3 regions of the Acidovorax sp. JHL-9 genome follow, and region 1 is predicted to be linked to each of the others. Evidence: predicted binding sites of a transcription regulator. Region 1 holds the regulator's gene; each other region holds the start of a gene.
The links. The regulator NrdR, encoded in region 1, represses ribonucleotide reductase genes. The targets are predictions, from matches to a motif close to CACNANATNTNGTG.
Positions count from the first base shown of each region.

Region 1 (3,275 bases):
GCCCAGCAATATGGTGTGCAGTTTCGTGCCTGCATGACGCAGCTGGGCGAGCTGCCCATCCCGTTCGAAAGCTGGGACCATGTACCTGGCAACCCCTTCTTTGCGCCGGTGGCCGATGTGGCGCCATACGAGGACTACATGGACGCCTTGCGCAAGGCCGGAGATTCCTGCGGTGCCCGCATCCGCGTGCAGGCCACGGGCGTGCCGGTGGGCCTGGGCGAACCCCTGTTCGACAAGCTCGATGCCGACATCGCCTACGCCATGATGGGGCTCAACGCGGTCAAGGGCGTGGAGATCGGCGCCGGCTTTGCCAGCGTGGCCCAGCGCGGCACCACGCATGGTGATTCGATGAGCCCCGGCGGTTTTCGCAGCAACCACGCAGGCGGTGTGCTGGGCGGCATCAGCACCGGGCAGGACCTGGAAGTGAGCATCGCCATCAAGCCCACCAGTTCCATCATCAGCCCGCGCGAATCAATCGACATCCACGGCCACAGCGCCGAGGTCATCACCAAGGGGCGCCACGACCCCTGCGTGGGCATCCGCGCCGCGCCCATTGCCGAGGCGCTGCTGGCCCTGGTGGTGATGGACCACGCCCTGCGCCACCGCGCCCAGTGTGCCGATGTGGTGGCCAGCGTGCCGCCCATTCGGGCTTCATTGCTGTAAGAGCCTGTTGACGATCTTCCAGGGGTCGCGCAGCGGTCTTTGCGCGATGGGATGCCAGGTGCGGTGCGCAGTGGATAGTCCGGCTATCCACAAGCGCCCCAACGCGGCAGACCGCCCGGCAAGGCAATTGCCCGAAGGGTTGGAGTGAAATCGGGCCGATGTACTTGGAGTGTTGGCGCCCCGGCTGCCGGCATGGGCGCGAGCCCATGCGGCGCATCCAAGGCATCCACTCATCCCGATGGCGCTCCAACGCGATTTTCTCCGAGATCGTCAACAGGCTCTTATGGTGAAGTGCCGTGTGGAAAGACCCACTGCCCGGGTTCCGTGGTGATGCCATCGGTCCACGATTTGCTATTTAAGTGATAGCTGTAGTGCCTGGTGCGTAAGCACTTTGGGCCCAAACGCTCTCAATCTGGCGCAATTTACTTGCGCACCTCATCGACCATCGCGCGGAAGTCGTCGATGTCCTCAAAGCTGCGGTACACGCTGGCAAAACGGATGTAGGCCACCTTGTCGAGCTTCTTCAATTCGCGCATGACCAGTTCGCCGATGCGGCTGGAAAGCACTTCACGCTGCCCCAGGTTGAGCAGCTTTTCCTCAATGCGCTCGATGGCGCTGTCAATCTGGGTGGTGCTTACGGGCCGCTTGCGCAGGGCCAGGTTGAACGAGGCGAGGAGCTTGCCGCGCTCGTACTCGATGCGGCGACCATCCTTCTTGACGATGGCCGGGAAGTTCACTTCCGGCCGCTCGTAGGTGGTGAAGCGCTTGTCGCAGGCGCCGCACTGGCGCCTGCGGCGAATGAAGTCCCCGTCTTCCGACACCCGGGTCTCGACCACCTGGGTTTCCTGGTGGCTGCAGAAGGGGCACTTCATTGGAGCAGCGCGCCGGACTTAACCGTAGACCGGGAAGCGGGCTGTCAGCGCATTGACCTTGGCGCGCACGGCGGCGATGTTGGCTTCGTCGCGCGGGTTGTCCAGCACGTCAGCAATCAGGTTGGCCGTGATGCGGGCTTCTTCTTCCTTGAAGCCGCGCGTGGTCATGGCGGGGGTGCCAATGCGCACGCCGCTGGTCACCATCGGCTTTTCCGGGTCGTTGGGGATGGCGTTCTTGTTGATGGTCATGTGGGCGGCGCCCAGCACGGCCTCGGCTTCCTTGCCGGTGATGCCCTTGGCGCGCAGGTCCACCAGCATCACATGGCTCTGGGTGCCGCCGCTCACGATGCGCAGGCCGCGTGCGGTCAGCGTCTCGGCCACCACCTTGGCGTTCCTGGCGACCTGTTCCTGGTAAGCCTTGAACTCGGGCTGCAGTGCTTCCTTGAACGCAACGGCCTTGGCCGCGATCACATGCATCAGCGGGCCGCCTTGCAGGCCGGGGAAGATGGCGCTGTTGATGGCCTTCTCGTGCTGGGCCTTCATCAGGATGATGCCGCCACGCGGGCCGCGCAGGCTCTTGTGCGTGGTGGAGGTGACCACGTCGGCGTGCGGCACGGGGTTGGGGTACACGCCGGCGGCGATCAGGCCGGCATAGTGGGCCATGTCCACCATGAAGATCGCGCCCACGTCCTTGGCCACCTTGGCAAAGCGGGCGAAGTCGATATGCAGGCTGTAGGCCGAGGCACCGGCGATGATGAGCTTGGGCTTGGTTTCGTGGGCCTTCTTCTCCATCGCGTCGTAGTCGATGGCTTCGTTGGCCTCCAGGCCGTAGGAGACTACGTTGAACCACTTGCCGGACATGTTCAGCGGCATGCCGTGCGTCAGGTGGCCGCCTTCGGCCAGGCTCATGCCCATGATGGTGTCGCCGGGCTTGAGGAAGGCCAGGAACACGGCTTCGTTGGCCGAGGCGCCGCAGTGCGGCTGCACGTTGGCGGCCTCGGCGCCGAAGATCTGCTTGACGCGGTCGATGGCCAATTGCTCGGCCACGTCCACATGCTCGCAGCCACCGTAGTAGCGCTTGCCGGGGTAGCCTTCGGCGTACTTGTTGGTCAGCTGCGTGCCCTGCGCCCACATGACGGCGGGCGAAGCATAGTTTTCACTGGCGATCAGCTCGATGTGCTCTTCCTGGCGCTTGTTTTCAGCCTGGATGGCGGCAAAGAGTTCGGGATCGGTTTGCTCGACAAGAGTTTTGCGGTCGTACATGGTATTGGCAGTCCTATGAACTTGTGTCCCTTGAAGCAGGGGCTGCCCAGGCGAACGGCGGAACACAGAAGGTTTTGAGCCTTTGCGGCACGCTCCCTAGTGGTTCGCAAGGGGCATGTCCTTGCTGGTTTCCACGTCAGCGGCGGCCCCCTGTGGGAAGCCGCGCCTATCGCCAGTCGCGTACGTCGCTAGTGTAGCCGACCAGCACCTGGCGCCCATGCCAGCATCCGGGGCGGCCTTGTCGCCCGATTTCGCTCCGGTCTTTGCGGGCGGTCTGCGGCGTTGCGGCGCTTGCCAAGAGCGGGACTATTGGCCGCACACCGCGCCTGGCATCCCCTCGCGCAAAGACCGCTGCGCGACCCCTGGGAGATCGTGAACAGGCGTTTACAGCAAAGCGAGCTTGTCGCCAGCGGTTTCAGGCGCAGTGACGGGGGTGGTGCGGGCCGGGGCCTGGGTTGACAGGGTGGCGGGTGGGTT
Region 1 is NZ_AUEX01000019.1:24,349-27,623, forward strand. It holds gene aroC (chorismate synthase) at 1-663, shown strand, start outside; gene nrdR (transcriptional regulator NrdR) at 1,086-1,535, opposite strand; gene glyA (serine hydroxymethyltransferase) at 1,554-2,798, opposite strand; ZMP/ZTP riboswitch at 2,836-2,988, opposite strand; gene K225_RS0113075 (lytic transglycosylase domain-containing protein) at 3,183-3,275, opposite strand, start outside.

Region 2 (3,275 bases), on a different contig from region 1:
CTCTGCTTGCCCAGCTCCAGCAGGCGGTCGAGCGCGACGAACAGGCCGGCCTCATCGCCCGCATGCAAATAGCCGAGGCGTGCGCAGTTGATGGTGACCACGCCCAGGCTGCCCGTCTGCTCCGCACTGCCGAACAGGCCATTGCCGCGCTTCAAGAGCTCGCGCAGGTCCAGCTGCAGGCGGCAGCACATGGACCGCACCATGTTCGGTTCCAGCTCCGAGTTGATGAAGTTCTGGAAGTACGGCAGGCCGTACTTGGCCGTCATGTCGAACAGCCGCTGCGCGTTCTCGCTCTCCCACGGAAAGTCCCGGGTGATGTTGTACGTGGGGATGGGGAAGGTGAACACGCGGCCCTTGGCGTCGCCCGTGGTCATCACGTCGATGTAGGCGCGGTTGATGAGGTCCATCTCCACCTGCAGGTCGCCGTAGGCAAACGGCATTTCTTCGCCCGCGATCACGGGCACCTGCTCGCGCAGGTCGTCGGGGCAGGTCCAGTCGAAGGTGAGGTTGGTGAACGGCGTCTGCGTGCCCCAGCGCGAGGGTACGTTGAGGTTGTAGACCAGCTCCTGGATGCACTGGCGCACGGCCGCGTAGTCCATGCCGTCCTTGCGCACAAAGGGCGCCATGTAGGTGTCGAACGACGAGAACGCCTGCGCGCCCGCCCACTCGTTCTGCAGCGTGCCCAGAAAATTGACGATCTGCCCCACGGCCGAGCTCATGTGCCTGGGCGGCCCCGCCTCCACCTTGCCGGGCACGCCGTTCAGCCCCTCGTGCAGCAGGGTGCGCAGCGACCAGCCCGCGCAGTAGCCGCTGAGCATGTCGAGGTCGTGGATGTGCATATCGCCATTGCGGTGCGCCTCGCCGATCTCGGGCGTGTACACATGCGAGAGCCAGTAGTTGGCCGTGACCTTGCCCGCCACGTTGAGGATCAGCCCGCCCAGCGAGTAGCCCTGGTTGGCGTTGGCGTTCACGCGCCAGTCGGCCCGCGTGAGGTATTCGTTGATGGAGCTTTCCACATCCACCAGCGTCTGCCTGTCGGCGCGCAAGGTCGCGTGCTGCTCGCGGTAGACGATGTAGGCACGCGCCGTGGCCAGGTGGTTGGCGGCGATCAGCGTCTGCTCGGCCACGTCCTGGATCTGCTCCACCGTGGGCGCCTCGCCGTGGAAGCGGTGGACCAGCACCTTGGTGACCTGCGCGGTGAGCAGGGCCGCCTCTTCGGCGCCGTATTCGCCCGATGCCTGGCCCGCGCTGGCGAGTGCGGCACGGATGCGTTCGGCGTCAAAAGGAGCGCGCTGCCCGCTGCGCAGAACGACTTCGCGGGGCAAGGTGACAAGGGTGGACGCCATGGTTTTTCACAATCCGTCAAAAAGGGGTTTAAACACTACCTATGGTGTGCACGATACCCATCAAACACTACCTATAGTTTGATAAAGCACAAACAGCGGACATGGCCAGTCCCCTGAAAAGCGCGTTCTGCCGCTGCAGCGCCTTCGCGTGATGGACCTTGAACAACCCCTTCTGCAAGCTTGGCCACGGACGCATGGCGGAGTGACGCCGACACGGGCACTGGTACATACTGCCGCCTTGACACCCCCTGCGAACGCCCTCGCCTCCCCCCCCCCTGACGTCCACCTACGACATGACCACCATGCACAACCCCCACGCCACGGTCGCCATCGCCGCCGTGATGGGCCGTGGCCCACGGCTGGAAGGCGGCAGGCGCGCCCTGCCAGCGTTGCCGCAAGGACTGTGCACCGGCCTGATCGCCCTGGTGCTCGCCGGCTGCGCCGCACACAGCCCGGACATGCCCGCACAGCGGGCGCCCGACGACAGTGCCAGCGCCCGCTACGGCGCCGACCTGGACTATTGCAGGCAGCACGCCGCGCAGGTGGGCGTGGTGGCTGAAACGCTGGACGGCCTGGTACAGGGCGCCCTGGTGACGGCCGCGCTGGTGTGGGGCCTGGGCTACGGGCACGACACGGTGCGCGACTGGGCCGCCGTGGGCGGCGTGCTGGGTGCCACGCAGGGGCTGCAGGCGCTGGAACGGCGCCAGCGCACCGAGGCCGCCTGCATGGCGACACGGGGGCACGGCCCGGTGGCAGCCGCACCCCCACCGGGGCCATGGCGCCCCGCGCCCGCGCCGGCACTGCCCCGCCAGATTGGCTCCGACGCCTTCAGCGCCGAGCGCCTGGCGCGCAGCCAGTCGTGCAGCGAACAGCCGCTGGCATCGCTGGCGGCCAAGGGCCCGGGGTTCGAGACCTACAGCGTGGCCTGCACCAACGGCGATGCGCTGGCGATCCGCTGCGAGTTCGGCAATTGCAGGGTGTTGCGCTGAAGTGCGTGGTGTGCTGCCCAAGAGCTATCAGAATCTTTCACACACGCACCGCACACCCCCGTGCACCTTGCCTGGCCATTGCTTCCCGGACATCATGGTGGCCGCCCGAAGATAGACGAAAGAGGCCCACACCATGACCGCCTGGCGCACGCACGAGGTTTTCAACCAGTTCGACGAACTGGCCGATTTCAACCTGCTCGGCACCGACACCGCCCTGGGCGAAGCGCTGGAGCGTGCGGGCGCACTCTGGGCGCGGCCGCAGCTGTCGGCCTACGGCCAGCAGCTGGGTGCGCAAGAAACCTGGCGCCTGGCCGAGGCGGCGAACCGCCACACGCCCACGCTGCATGGCTTTGACCCGCGCGGGCGGCGCATCGACAGCGTGGAGTTCCACCCGAGCTGGCACGCACTCATGGCCTTGTACCGTGGGCAGGGCCTGGTCGCCCTGCCGTTCCGCGACACACAACCCGGCCGCTGGGCCGCCTGGGCGGCGGGTTTTTATCTGCATGGCCAGGTGGAGCAGGGCACGCTGTGCCCGGCCACCATGACCACGGCGAGCATTCCGGTGCTGCAGAAAGAGCCTACGCTGTGGGCGCAGCTGCAGGCCCCGCTGTTCAGCAACGACTACGACGCACGCGATGTGCCGCTGGCGCAAAAACGCGCGATCTGGCTGGGCATGGGCATGACCGAAAAGCAGGGCGGCTCGGATGTGCGCGCCAACACCACGCTGGCCACGCCGTTGCGTTCGGGTACCGGCGGGCGCGGTGGCGAATACCTGCTGCGCGGCCACAAATGGTTTTTCTCGGCGCCCATGTGTGATGCGCACCTGGTGGTGGCGCGCACGGCCGAGGGCGGCCACGCCTGCTTCTTCGTGCCGCGCTGGCGGCCCGACGGCAGCAAGAACGCGGTGATCGTGCAGCGCCTCAAGGACAAGGTGGGCAAC
Region 2 is NZ_AUEX01000002.1:65,467-68,741, reverse strand. It holds gene K225_RS0101935 (ribonucleoside triphosphate reductase) at 1-1,346, opposite strand, end outside; gene K225_RS0101930 (glycine zipper family protein) at 1,649-2,335, shown strand; gene K225_RS0101925 (isovaleryl-CoA dehydrogenase) at 2,469-3,275, shown strand, end outside.
Region 2: the regulator NrdR is predicted to act here: its motif matches at 1,380-1,393, upstream of K225_RS0101935 (ribonucleoside triphosphate reductase).

Region 3 (3,275 bases), on a different contig from region 1:
ATTGCGGTGCCATCCCCGAAAACCTGCTCGAAGCCGAATTTTTCGGCGCCCGCAAAGGCTCTTACACCGGGGCCAGCCAGGATCGCGACGGCTACTTCCAGGCCGCACGCGGGGGTACGCTGTTTCTGGACGAAATTGGCGATCTGCCCCTGGCGATGCAATCGAAACTGCTGCGCGCCATCCAGGAGCGCAGCGTGCGCCCCCTGGGCTCGACCCAGGAGGAAACCGTGGACGTGCGCATCGTGAGTGCCACCCACCGGGACCTTGCTGCCGATGTGCTGTCGGGGCGGTTCCGCCAGGACCTGTATTACCGCCTGAACGTGATCGAAATCGTCATTCCGCCGCTGCGCGAGCGTCGGGAGGACCTGCCCGCCTTGTGCGCGGCCTTGCTGACCCGCATTGCGCACGAATCAGGCATCCAGCCCCCGATGCTCACGGAGCGAGCGCTGAACACCATCGCCAGCTACCCCCTCCCCGGCAATGTGCGCGAGCTGGAAAACCTGCTGCACCGGGCCGTGGCACTGACTGACGGGGAAGAACTGCATGTGGAGTGCGCCCCGTCCACGGCCGAGGCCTTCGGCAACCGGCCGCTCCGCCCCGCCTCGCCAGCGCCCGCCGCTCCCCCGCCGTCGGGCACCCCGGCGACGAGCGGGCCGGCCCCCTGCACCCCGCTGCCCAGTGATCTTCAGGCCTGGCTGGATCAGCAGGAGCGGGAGATCCTGGTGCGTGCACTGCGTGAGGCCAACTTCAACCGGACTGCCACGGCAGCGCGGCTGGGCATCAGCCTGCGCCAGATTCGCTACCGCATCGCCCGCTTGAACATTGCCGCGCCGAACGACAACGACGTGCATGACGACCTTGCCTGACGGGTCTCCTGCCCCGGACCTGTGGAACGCAGGCTGGCATCGGGACGCCCTGCGGCAGCCGTCGCCCAATTTTGGCCTGCGCCCCGGCACCGCCGCCGTGGACCTGATCGTGGTCCACTCCATCAGCCTTCCGCCGGGACACTATGGCAACGGGGCGGTGCAACGGCTGTTTGCCAACACGCTGGACTGGGACGCCCACCCCTACTTCCAAAGCATCCGGGGGCTGCAGGTGTCTTCGCACTTTTTCATAGCGCGTGACGGCACCCTCTGGCAATTTGTGGACTGCGACCAGCGCGCCTGGCATGCCGGCCAATCCAGTTACCGCGGGCGCGCCCAATGCAACGACGACTCGATTGGCATCGAGCTGGAGGGACTGGAAGGGCAGACCTTTGAACCGGCGCAATACGAGGTGCTGGCCCGTCTGTGCGCCGACATCCAGGAGCGCTACCCCATTGCCCATGTGGCGGGACACGAACACATCGCGCCAGGACGCAAACAGGACCCAGGAGCCGGATTTGACTGGTCGCGGCTGCAGAACCTGCTTGGGTGGCCTCTCGCCCGGTTTCCGATCGGCACTCGCAACGCGCCGCCGCCCGGCCCATGAAGGGGCTGTCGCGAGCCAGCATCACTCCTTGCAACGCGCTCACGACAAAGTGAAAAAAAAAATCGGACGCAATGCCCACGCGGGCTGCTACTGAAAAACCGCCTGTACGGCCCGACATTGCTTGATCCGGGTCATGAAATGCCGGCGATACGCGGCTCTCCGGACTTGTCAATACCCTGCCGAACAACCGTGCCACGGATGGTTTCAGGAGAGAAGGGTTTTCCCGGCTGTACACTACCGGTAGTGTCCTGAACACTATCGACACACCATAGCTAGTGTGCAACAGATTGAACGCCGTGCCCCATCCGGGCACCGTGACAGCCTTTCCAGTCCGTCAGCCCATCCCAGACAGCCCACAGAAGAGGAACCCCATGCAAGCTGCTTTGAACACCCCCGCCGCCCCCCTCGCAGCCCCCCCGCAAGCGCAGCCAGCACACAGTGGCGCATCCGCCAACGTGCTGACGCATTACCAGATCATCCGGCGCAACGGCGCCGTCGTCCCGTTCGAGCCGCAAAAGATCGCCGTCGCCATGATGAAAGCCTTCCTGGCGGTGCATGGCACGCAGGGCGCTGCATCGGCCAGCGTGCGCGAAGTGGTGGATACGCTGACCCAGAATGTGACCCGTGCGCTGATGCGCTCGCGTCCTGGCGGCGGCACCTTCCACATAGAAGACGTCCAGGACCAGGTGGAACTGGGCCTCATGCGCAGTGGCCACCATGAAATTGCACGGGCCTATGTGCTCTATCGCGAACGCCGCACCCAGGAGCGCGCCCGGCAAAGCGAAGAGCAGACGCCAGCGGCACCCCAGTTGCATGTGCTGGACAACGGCGAACGCGTCGTTCTGGACCAGGCCCGCCTCCAGTCCCTCATTGAGTCGGCCTGCACCGGCCTGGGAGCGGATGTGTCGGCCCTGCCCATCGTGGCGGAAACCATGCGCAACCTGTACGACGGGGTTCCGATGGAAGAGGTGTACAAGGCTTCGATCCTCGCCGCCCGCACCCTGATCGAGAAAGATCCGGACTACACCTATGCCACGGCGCGCCTGTTGCTGCACACCATCGTGCGGGAAGTCCTGGGCAAAGACGTCGCCCAGAGCGAAATGGCACAGAGCTATGTGGACTATTTCCCCCAGTTCATCCGCAAGGGCGTGGAAAACGACCTGCTTGATGAACGCCTGCTGCAGTACGACCTGCAGCGCCTGGGGGCCGCGCTCAAGGTCGAGCGCGACCTTGAGTTCGACTACCTCGGTCTGCAGACCCTGTATGACCGCTATTTCCTGCATGTCAGAAAAACCCGCATCGAATTGCCCCAGGCCTTCTTCATGCGCGTGGCCATGGGCCTGGCGCTGGGCGAAATCGATCGCGAAGCCCGCGCCATCGAGTTCTACGAAATCCTCTCCAGCTTCGACTTCATGTCCAGCACACCGACGCTGTTCAACAGCGGCACGCTGCGCTCGCAGCTGTCATCGTGCTACCTGACCACGGTGCCCGATGACCTCGATGGCATCTACGAGTCGATCAAGGAAAACGCGCTGCTGTCCAAGTTTGCCGGCGGCCTGGGCAATGACTGGACCCGCGTGCGCGCCCTGGGCAGCCACATCAAGGGCACCAACGGCGAATCGCAGGGAGTGGTGCCCTTCCTCAAGGTGGTCAACGACACGGCCGTGGCGGTGAACCAGGGCGGCAAACGCAAGGGCGCGGTCTGCACCTACCTGGAAACCTGGCACCTGGACATCGAGGAGTTCTTGGAACTGCGCAAGAACACCGGCGATGACCGCCGCCGCACGCACGACATGAACACGGCC
Region 3 is NZ_KE384507.1:116,736-120,010, forward strand. It holds gene K225_RS0119650 (sigma-54 dependent transcriptional regulator) at 1-866, shown strand, start outside; gene ampD (1,6-anhydro-N-acetylmuramyl-L-alanine amidase AmpD) at 850-1,470, shown strand; gene K225_RS0119660 (ribonucleoside-diphosphate reductase subunit alpha) at 1,842-3,275, shown strand, end outside.
Region 3: the regulator NrdR is predicted to act here: its motif matches at 1,735-1,748, upstream of K225_RS0119660 (ribonucleoside-diphosphate reductase subunit alpha).